Regions from separate parts of the Neobacillus sp. plas4 genome, predicted to be linked through region 1. Evidence: riboswitches for the same ligand, from Rfam matches in the RefSeq annotation. Region 1 holds a riboswitch; the other holds the start of a gene.
What was found. Region 1 has a riboswitch for thiamine pyrophosphate ahead of thiW (energy coupling factor transporter S component ThiW). Riboswitches for the same ligand answer to the same signal wherever they lie in the genome.
Positions count from the first base shown of each region.

Region 1 (5,208 bases):
CCAATGGGTGGCAGTTGTCATTTCTTCTAAGGATAGAACACGCCTTGGATATCTCTTTTCAAAGTTTTCAAGTTCATGCGCGATGTATTGGGCAAAGTCAAAAGGTGAAACGGCTCCCCCATTCTGAACATAGAAAATATGGGGAGAATAACAGCCCTGTTGATCAAATTGGATGATATCGAATGCAGCATGATGTGCGGTGGTCCATGCTTTTCGTGAATCTAGAGCCTTGCTGCTAACCACCCCAAAGCTGACTTTATGACCAAATGGGAGAAAGCGTGTGGAAACAGGGATCCTTTGACTCATCGCTTCTAATGACTGATTACTACCATAGCCGACCACAACATCTGAATGTGCAAACATCTCTGTTTCACGTTCCTCGTCTCCACCCTTCCACCAAACGACCGCAAAGCAATCTGCTAGTTTGGGGGCAATGTCAACTAATACTCGTGCAAACCACCCTGCAAACAACGGCTCAGTACTCGAAACCTTTCCGATGTTTCCTGATTTAACCAATAAACCAGAAATAAGGCTCCACAAAGGAAGTGCTGGTACATTTCCTGCCCAAATATGGAGGATTAAATCAGGACCAACACCTTTTGAAAATCCATTTTTTGCCCGAGGCTGAAAGTCATCCAGCAGTAGCGGATTGCCTAAGTCTTCAACCACGAAACGCTGCAGCTGCGGTTTACGAAACTTTTTTAAGAAGGAAGTAAGTCCAAGGCGAATCATTTCTTCATCGTATCCGGTAACAATCGGTAACAGTCTTTCTGCTTTTTTTCGATAAAGTGAATTTCGATCGAGTAATACCTCAACAGCACTGTCAATAATCGAAATAATCTGTGTTATCGTCATCGATTTCAGCACTTCCACACTCGCTTTTTTAACCTTTTCAGCGACTTGTTGCAATTGCTGCTTGGTCAGAAGTGGTGCTTCTATTTCAAGTACTTCATTTCTTCCCGTAAAAGTGAGAATTTTGGTTTCTATCACTTCTTCCCCAAGTTCGGGAAGATACCCAGCTCTTTCTCTCATTGCACTAGCCCCTTGGCAGCCTGGATAAATTCTTCCACTGCAAGCGAACAGCCCTTCGCCTCTGTTCCCTGAACTCTGCCTAATAATAGAAAACCACCATCTACTTTCATGCCTAAGTCCTCTGTCAATATAGTCGTAACAGAATTGAAGTTCGCAAGATCACAATGAACAATTACACCCCGTTCACCCTCAACCACTTCTTCACCCGTTAACGGATGAATAATTCTCGTTTTTAGCCAATGAGGACCCGATTTAACCGATGGGATCCGGTCATTTCCTGAATCATATAGCTGTGAGCTTAATTCCGTCATTCCGTACATATTGATACAGTTTTTCTTTGGTACCCCCAGCAGACTCGATAATTGGTGATAAAAGTCATCGAGATTCCATTCCTTTGACTGGTTTTTAAATCCACCTGTATCTAAAATTTTACTACCGGGTGGTAATTGAAAACTACGTCCTAGTTCTTGTAGTTTCTCCATTAAATGAACAAAACTAAAAGAGGCCCCTAATAAAGCATAGGGCTCGCCAGAACTCTCAGCATGCTCCAATTCTTGAATAAGCAACTGGAGATTTACCCCATTTTCTGTCAGAAGATAGTGACTGTCCTCTGTACCAAACTCTTCTTTTGCAAGGGCTAAATACCTTGCTAAAGAAGAGTTTGGCATTTCTTCTTCCGTCGGGAAAAGAATGCCCATTCGAATTTTGTCACTCATAAATCGTTTTTTAAAATACGTTTTCATTGATTTGTTCCAAACCTGTAACGTCGGATGATAGTGCTTCCCTTTCACTCCCATTGTGGTGCCGCTTGTCATAAAAAACCGTTCCGCCTCTTCTGGAGGTATGCATGTGAGCGGTACCTCCTTAAAAGCGTTTATCGGCACGGCTGGAATGTCCTTCCATGTTTTGACGGTCCGGATGGTTTTCCCTTTTTGCTGACAGAATTTTCGAAAAGGAAGATTATTCGTGTATTGGTAAGCAAATATTTGCAGGGCGATTTGATTAAATTCATCTTCTGAAAGTGAATCGAATGAAAGAATAGTTAGTAGTTGGTTGATGATCTGCTGTTGTTCCATGAAGTTACTTCCTTTCTATTTCAACGTTGTTCCATTTTGAGTAAAGATAGCTACCTTCTTCTTTAAAAATATGGAAAGAATGATGGCACCAATCAATGCACCTGCGATCGAGCTAAATATAAATAACGGTATAAAACCAAACACTGCCGCTTCTTGACCCATTAATAGAGTTGCGATTGGGTAGCAGAGAATCGCACCCAGAATACCTGTTCCAATAACCTCACCGAAAAAGGCCATATAAATCTTTCTGGTTTTCATAAAAAGAAGCCCTGCTAATAAGGCGCCAACCATACTTCCTGGAAATGCAAAGATTGAACCAGTTCCCATCATATTTCGCAGGATTGAGACACACAGTGCCTGGGCAACGGCATAAACGGGTCCTAATAGGACAGCAGACAAAACATTCAAGAAATGCTGAATCGGGAACACCTTTGTAATACCAATTGGTATAAACATTACATTACTCGTAAGTGTACCAATCGCGATCATCATCGCAGTCAATGTGAGTTTATGCGTTTTTCTCATAAAAAAATCCCTCCGAGTTTTTATTTGCACTGGGGGATCACCGTTATATACGATTCCCCTCGAAGGTCCGATGGTGGAATGTATCGTTCACTTCCCTACGCTGGTATAATCCAGATCAGGTTCAGGGGTTTAAGACCTTCTTAGTCTACTCTCAGCCAACTTCGGGCTCCCCCAGTGCTAGTATTTAATTTTCATAGAAATGGTTCCATTGGTTAGAATACGATATACCTACTCAAGCGAGTCTATTCGTTACCCAAAACAACAAAAATGAACAATAGCGGGAACAAATAATACCTATTCGTTACTGAACACGACAAATATGGGCTTTAACGGGCACGAATAGTGCTTTATCGTTACCGTAATCCACAAAAATGAGTTAATACGGGCACGAATAAAGTTTTTCACTTTTTTCCATACGAGAATCATCCAATCTTTATAGATAAGATTAAAGAGTATCTAAGACACTATTTCTTAATGCTTTAGCTGCGTTGGTTACGGAAGGAGCATGGCTTATGGCTGTAATAACCGATACACCATCTGCACCTGCTTGGATGACTGACCCAGCATTTTCCGCCGTGATTCCACCTATTCCAACAATCGGAATGGTTACCCCTCTCGCTCGTAATTCTTCAATGAGCTTCGTTCCGTTAGATGGTTTGGCATCTTCTTTTGTTTTTGTTGGAAAAACAGGCCCGATTCCAAAATAATCGGCTCCACCTTCTAATGCATTCATTGCCTCCTCATAACTATGTACAGAAACTCCTATGATTTTATCGTTGCCAATCATCTTTCTGACTTCCTCTATCGGCTCGTCATCCTGTCCTATATGTACACCATCTGCATTCAGTTCGATCGCCAAGCGGATATCGTCATTAATAATGAAAGGAATTCGATGGTCTCTGCATATTTGTTGTAGTTCTTTGGCGAGTTCAACCTTTTTATCATCTTTTAAGGCTCCGATTCCTTTCTCGCGGAATTGAAAAAGGGTAATTCCTCCTTCAATGGCTTCTTGCAAAACCTGGGCAGGATGATCCTTGCAGTTTGTACTGCCCATGATAAAGTAGACTTTCAATGCCTCTCTTATTGTCTTCGTCATCTGCAATCCTACCTTTTCAGTTGATTTCTTTTCCGATATGCCCAGTGATTGGTTGGTCCGTGCCCTTGACCAATCTCGAGTTGATCTTCAATCGCTGCTTGTATAAAGTTTTTCGCTTTCGAAACTGCTTCAAATACACTTAAACCCTTGGCCAGTTCTGCTGTGACAACCGCTGAGAACGTACACCCTGTACCGTGTGTGTTCTTTGTCTGAACTCTTGTGCTTGTAAATGTCGTAAATTCGATTCCATCAAACAATAAATCGATTGATTCATTTTCGTCTTCATCATGCCCGCCTTTTATGACCACATTCTTAACTCCTAAATCATTAAGTCGTTTGGCAGCTGCCCGTTTATCTTCTACGGTTTTAATCGACATTTCCGTTAAAACCTCGGCCTCAGGGATATTCGGTGTTATGACCAACGAAAGAGGCAGCAAATATTGTTTTAAGGCCGAAATTGCCTCATTCTGTAGCAGCGATGCACCTCCCTTAGCAATCATAACAGGATCGACCACTACATTTTTCCAATTATAGTATTCTATTTTTTCGGAAACACCTTTGATGATCTCTGCATTAAACAGCATCCCAGTTTTAAGGGCATCTGTTCCCATATCTTGGCCAATTGATTCGATTTGTTTGGTAACGGCCTCCGCTGTCATCGGAAAAACAGCTTGAACCCCTAATGTATTTTGGGCTGTTACTGCGGTTAGAGCAGACATTCCGAAAACCTCTAACTCCTGAAAAGTCTTTAAATCTGCCTGAATTCCTGCACCGCCGCCACTATCAGAGCCGGCAATCGTTAAAGCTTTTTTCATGGTGATCACTCCTTATAGCTGTTTGAATGAAGCAAATTGATGAATATCTTCTGAAGAAACAAGGGCAAGTTGATTGATAAATTCGATTTGGAAACTGCCTGGCCCTACATTACCAACCTTTTCGAATGCTTTTTCCGCTGCAATCCCATAGAAAGTTAAAGCAGATAATGCAGCATGGACAAAGTTCTTTTCTACTCCTGCAAATGCACCGATAACGGAGGTTAATAGGCAACCAGTTCCTGTTACTTTCGTTAACAGGTGATGTCCATTGGACACTAGATACGTTGTTTCGCCATTTGTAAGAACATCGTCTTTTCCGGTGATTACGACAGTAGTTTTGAGCTTTTTCGCTGCGTTTACGGCTAATTCCACGTGATCTCCTTGCTGTTCACCCGCATCAACGCCCTTGATTTCCCACTTTTCCCCAACAACATTGGCGATTTCAGCCACATTTCCACGTAGAACAGATATTTTCACTTCTTCTATAATCTTTTGTGCCATTTCCGTTCTAAATGGAGTCGCTCCCGCACCCACCGGATCAAAAACTACTGGAATTCCGATTTCGTTCGCTGTTTTTCCAGCTAGAATCATTGAGCTGACCACCTCTTTGTTTAAAGTCCCGATATTGAGCACGAGGGCACGTGAAATCCGAACCATGTCCGCC
Region 1 covers NZ_CM170152.1:3,056,832-3,062,039, reverse strand. The annotation lists gene AC2TFD_RS15205 (acyl-CoA reductase) at 1-1,032, opposite strand, end outside; gene AC2TFD_RS15200 (LuxE/PaaK family acyltransferase) at 1,029-2,108, opposite strand; gene thiW (energy coupling factor transporter S component ThiW) at 2,124-2,633, opposite strand; TPP riboswitch at 2,709-2,816, opposite strand; gene thiE (thiamine phosphate synthase) at 3,079-3,729, opposite strand; gene thiD (bifunctional hydroxymethylpyrimidine kinase/phosphomethylpyrimidine kinase) at 3,738-4,544, opposite strand; gene thiM (hydroxyethylthiazole kinase) at 4,557-5,208, opposite strand, start outside.

Region 2 (5,208 bases), 2.1 Mb from region 1:
AATGGTACGTGCTTTGGCGACTCCCCTGACTCGGTGAGCATTCTGCAGGGTCTGGAATTCTTCCTTTATTAACGGCAGAAATCGGTATCCTGCCATGATTCCATAGGCAAGCTTAGGCGGAAGCTTGCATTGCTGCATTAAACTTAGGAGAAAATCGGTTGGCTTTGTCGTTAACGTAAACATGATTGATAACGTAGCAAAGCTTAACACCCTAAGTCCAAGGGAAACTCCTCTTCGGAAGCCTTCTGCTGTCATCGTCAAAAATCCCCATTCCCAGATGACGTTATCCCCTTCCTGAAGCCGCGGGAACAACATGGTTGACCATACATAAATGAATGCGATAAATAAAAACGGAGCAAATAACAGCAGCCATTTTTTAAAAGAAACGGTAGCTAACAGAAAGGTTGCCGTCACAGTTAAAAGGATAATAATAAGTGGTGTTATGGGATCAAAAAACACTGATAGAATCAGGATGGAAATGACGACAGCAAATGCCTTTATACTTGGATTCATCTCATGTAGTAACATGCATCTCGCTCCTTACCAGTTCATTTTCCAGTTGTTTCCGAAACGGAAGCTTTAACCTAGCCCGGTCTACGACTTCATGATTTTCCCACAACGATTCAGGTGTACCGGAGAAAATTATCTCTCCCCCATCTAACACATGGACGGTGTCAGCATACTGGTCAACCAACTCCATATCATGGGTAATCATGAACACTGCGCCAACTTTTTCTTCAAGGATTTCCATGATTTCATGAGCGGTGTTAGCATCCTGCCCAAATGTTGGTTCATCAAGGATAAGCAGTTCCTGTTCATGAATGAGCATGGTTGCGACGCTTAACCGCCGCTTCTGGCCTTGACTAAGGGTAAAAGGATGGGCGCCTGCGTGTTTAAGCAGCCCCATTTTTTCAAGAATGGATTTCACGGCTGCGGGGTCTTCCAAGCCAAAGGCAATTTCCTCATAAACACTATCGGTAATAAACTGATGCTCCGGATTTTGAAACACATATCCCAGCTTTTTATATAATTCCTTCTCCCTCCATTTGGAGAGTGGAACGTCGCAAAAGTGGATTTCTCCTTGCGTAAGCGGAATGAGTCCTGCTAAACATTTTGATAACGTCGTCTTTCCAGAACCATTCGCACCAACAAGTGCAGTCAGCTCTCCTTTACGTATACTTAAATGAATATTTTTTAAGTACCCGCGGGCAAAGAGACCCTTGACTTCAAGGAGTGGTTCATCTTTAACAGTGGCAGGGTTTGATTTTTTAAGAAAATCAGCCGAATTCTTAAGCCCCGCTATTAATTCTTGCTTTCGGAGCGGAAGTCTTTCCCCTTTAAAAATACCAGCCTTTTTAGCTGCCATCGCTGCTTCCACTACTTTTGGCAGCCAAATGCCTTCTTTTTGTAAATATGGTGTGAATTCACCAAAACATTCTGCTGGCGTTCCATCGAAAAGCACCATTCCACTTGAATCAATGACGAGACAGCGGTCCATCATCTCTACCCAATCATCCAATTTGTGTTCAATGACAATCAGTGTAAACGGATGCTCGTTCCTTAACATAGTGATTGTCTCAACCAGTTCCGTGCTCGACAGCGGATCTAGGTTCGCCGTCGGCTCATCAAGAATAATGACCTCCGGTTGGAGGGCCAACACGCAGGCAAGTGCAAGTTTCTGCTTTTGCCCTCCCGAAAGTGTATGGATAACCGTTTTTTTCTCATCCTGCAACCCCACCAGAGCCAGGGCATAGTGAATCTTTGCTTCCATTTCTTGGCGCGGCACATGGAAGTTCTCCAAGCCAAACGCCACTTCCTCTTCCACCGTCAGCATACAGAATTGGCTTTCCGGGTCTTGAAACACAATTCCTATTTTTTGGTTCAGTTCACCTGGTTTAAACTCATCCAGCTTTTTTCCTTCAAACGTTAGGCTCCCCTTCAATACACCATCAACAGCTTCTGGGTACAACTTATTGAGGCAGAAGGCAAGCGTACTTTTTCCAGAGCCGCTTGGACCTAGGAGTAAAAGAGCTTGATTTTTTTCGACTGAAAACGTTAGATCTGTGAAAATTTCACGGTCTTCATAGCTGAATCCCAACCCCTCAGCTTCAATTTGATGCCTAAATGGTGACATTGCGTTTGTATTCCTTTCCTAACGGAAAACTGTTTAAGGCACCTGTTTTTGCCAGCCCTTCACTTAGATACTTGCCAAGTAACCCTGCCAGTAATGCTCCACTCAATAGGCGAACAAAGAACATGGCTGTGACATAACCTGGCGAAAGTGCCGCAAATCCTGATACATAAAAGCCCCAAGCAAAGCTAAACACCGACGAGCCCATTCCTGCTGCCATTAAAACCCAAGTGGAATAGTTCTTCCATTTCGTTGCTGCAAAGACTGCTTCGGCACCTAAACCTTGGATCATGCCGGAAACGATTAACTGCGGTCCTACGGCATTTCCTAGCATGACTTCAACGGTTGCCGCAACGGTTTCTGAGAGGAACGCTGCTCCAGGCTTACGGATAATATAGGCAGCAATAATCGAGACGATGAACCAAATTCCGAAAATCATGTCATAGCCAATCAATCCGAAAAGTCCGAATAGGACATTTCCGAGCTGGAGGAACAAAAGATAAACGACTGCAAAAACAACAGCAAGTACGGATAAAACGATGACTTCACGTAATTTCCATTTTGCGAGCATTTATTTATCCCCCTTTTTGGATGGACTGTTGGCCGACATCGCAACCGTCATTACAATATGGGTTGAATCACTTTCGTGTGCAACTTGAAAAGCATCCTCCAGCGTTTTAAATACTTTGTTTGCATTACCATCAAGTCTTGATGCGTAGTGAACACCTTTAGTGAAAGTACCTTGTTCTTGGCCAAGTTTTACTGCATCCATGATGACATTCATGTAGGTAGGGATCCCCATTGGATAGAGTGCAAATTGGACCGCGACTTCTTGTTGGATATGTAGTGATTTTTCTTCGTTTAAACGTTCAGGGCTTTCCGAAAGATAAACATCACCCGCTGAATCCCCTGGACAGCCATTTGAAAAAGTTGCTTGAAGAACAACATGATCGCCGTTTTTTGATGATTCTAGGAAAATAGCTTTTACCACATCAAATACGTGCTCAGATCTTCCGCGCACACATGTGCTTACATCGTCCGTTTCCATCCAAACCTTTGATGTATCTACTTCTTTAAGTGCTAATAAAATAATATTTACAAACCTATCAGACATTGGATAAATTGAAAACCGTGCTCCCGTAATTTCACTCGTACCGCAAAAATTAGACATACTTATTCCCCCATTCATTTTTTGGCAACAAAAAAACTGCACCCCATGGGGATGCAGTCGAATCATATCATCATTAAAAGTTCATGATAAGCTTCTCCTGCACTTCCCCACGCTAGTATTATCTAGATCGGGTCATAAGGGTCGGACAAACATCCTCTCAGCCAAAAGCTCCCCTAGTGCAAAAACCGTATGCAATTTTCATTGTTGCCATAATCTTAAGATAAATCTTTCAACTTGTAAAGAGATATGGTGATGTGATTTGGTGCCTGTCACCGTTTATGCATGGATGCATAAATGATGTATAAATGGTGACAGGCACCCCCCGTGGACATTGTCCACCCCAGGCGGACACTTCAAGGACTCCACTAGAATAATATAAAACAGGACTTTTTATATGGGGGAAGATCGATGGCTTTTTGGGATATTTTTTTCAATAGATGTGTGTTCTGTAAGCGGAAGGTTAGACCTTTAAGGAGTTATATTGATGATAACGGGAAGGTTATTAAGGTTTGTATTCCTTGTTCCGAATATGCTGAACGGAGAGCATATAGAGTCATAAAATAATGGTTGGTATTTTACCTTTAACTGTTCTATAAAAGCACAACAATTCATTTCTTATGAATTTATTCGGAAATAATTATTTGCCAATAACACTCTAAATCTATTTATTCTATCCAAGATTATATTCACTTGCCTAACCTAATAAGCTGTCATATGATAAAAAAATATACAATGATGTATAAATGGTTGAAACTGCGTTTCAACTTTGGTGACAGGCACCGTGAAAGAGGGGTTTTGTGAGGATGAAGCAGGATGGAATTTTCAAATCTGTCTGCCCGTTGGATTGTCCGGATCAGTGTGGATTGCTCTTACAAAAGGTTGATGGAAAAGTGGTTAAGGTGGAGGGCGACCCGGAGCATCCTGTGACCAAGGGGAATATCTGTAATAAGGTTCGTAATATGACGGAACGGATTTATGATGAAAACAGATTAAGATATCCGATGAAGCGAATAGGATCAAAGGGAGAAGGTAGATTTGAACGGATTAGCTGGGAGGAAGCGATTGAAACGATAACCTCCAAGTGGAAAAAGCTAATCGAAACGGACGGACCTGAAAGCATCCTTCCTTATAGCTTTTATGGAAACATGGGCCGACTGAATGCAGAAGGAATGGACCGTCGATTCTTCAACCGTTTGGGTGCGTCACAGCTTGACCGGAGTATTTGTTCATCTGCCGGCGCTGTCGGCTATCAATATACGATGGGTGGCAGTTTTGGAACCGATCCAGAAGATACGATTCATTCGAAGCTCATCCTGTTTTGGGGGATTAATGCTGCAAGCACCAATATGCACCAAATGGTATTAGCTCAAAAAGCACGGAAGGAAAATGGCGCCAAAATTGTCGTGATTGACGTTCATAAAAATCAAACTGGCAGATTGGCAGATTGGTTTATTCCTATTTTACCGGGTACCGATAGTGCTCTAGCTCTTGGAATTATGCATATTTTATTTGCTGAAAACATGGTGGATGTTTCCTTCCTCCAGCAATATACTGTCGGTTATGAAGAACTGCGCGAGCATGTCATTCAGTACGATCCTATGACAGTTTCAGAGATAACCGGGGTTCCCGTTGAGGATATTTATAAACTTGCTAGAATGTATGGTCAAACCTCCCCCTCATTTATTCGAATTGGTAACGGGCCGCAGCATCATGACAATGGCGGCATGTTTGTCCGAACGGTTTCTTGTCTTCCGGCATTAACAGGTCAATGGCTTATCAAAGGCGGCGGTGCGATTAAAGGCAATTCAGGATATCTTACTATTAACTCGTTACAATTGCAGCTGCCAAGATTATTAAAAAATAAACAGACACGGACAATTAACATGAATCAGCTCGGGGAGGCTCT
Region 2 covers NZ_CM170152.1:5,133,844-5,139,051, forward strand. The annotation lists gene AC2TFD_RS25940 (energy-coupling factor transporter transmembrane component T family protein) at 1-528, opposite strand, end outside; gene AC2TFD_RS25945 (ABC transporter ATP-binding protein) at 515-2,134, opposite strand; gene AC2TFD_RS25950 (ECF transporter S component) at 2,121-2,702, opposite strand; gene AC2TFD_RS25955 (YkoF family thiamine/hydroxymethylpyrimidine-binding protein) at 2,703-3,302, opposite strand; TPP riboswitch at 3,390-3,487, opposite strand; gene AC2TFD_RS25960 (molybdopterin-containing oxidoreductase family protein) at 4,106-5,208, shown strand, end outside.
Region 2: linked by a shared signal. The riboswitch ahead of AC2TFD_RS25955 (YkoF family thiamine/hydroxymethylpyrimidine-binding protein) and the one ahead of thiW (energy coupling factor transporter S component ThiW) in region 1 are both predicted to bind thiamine pyrophosphate.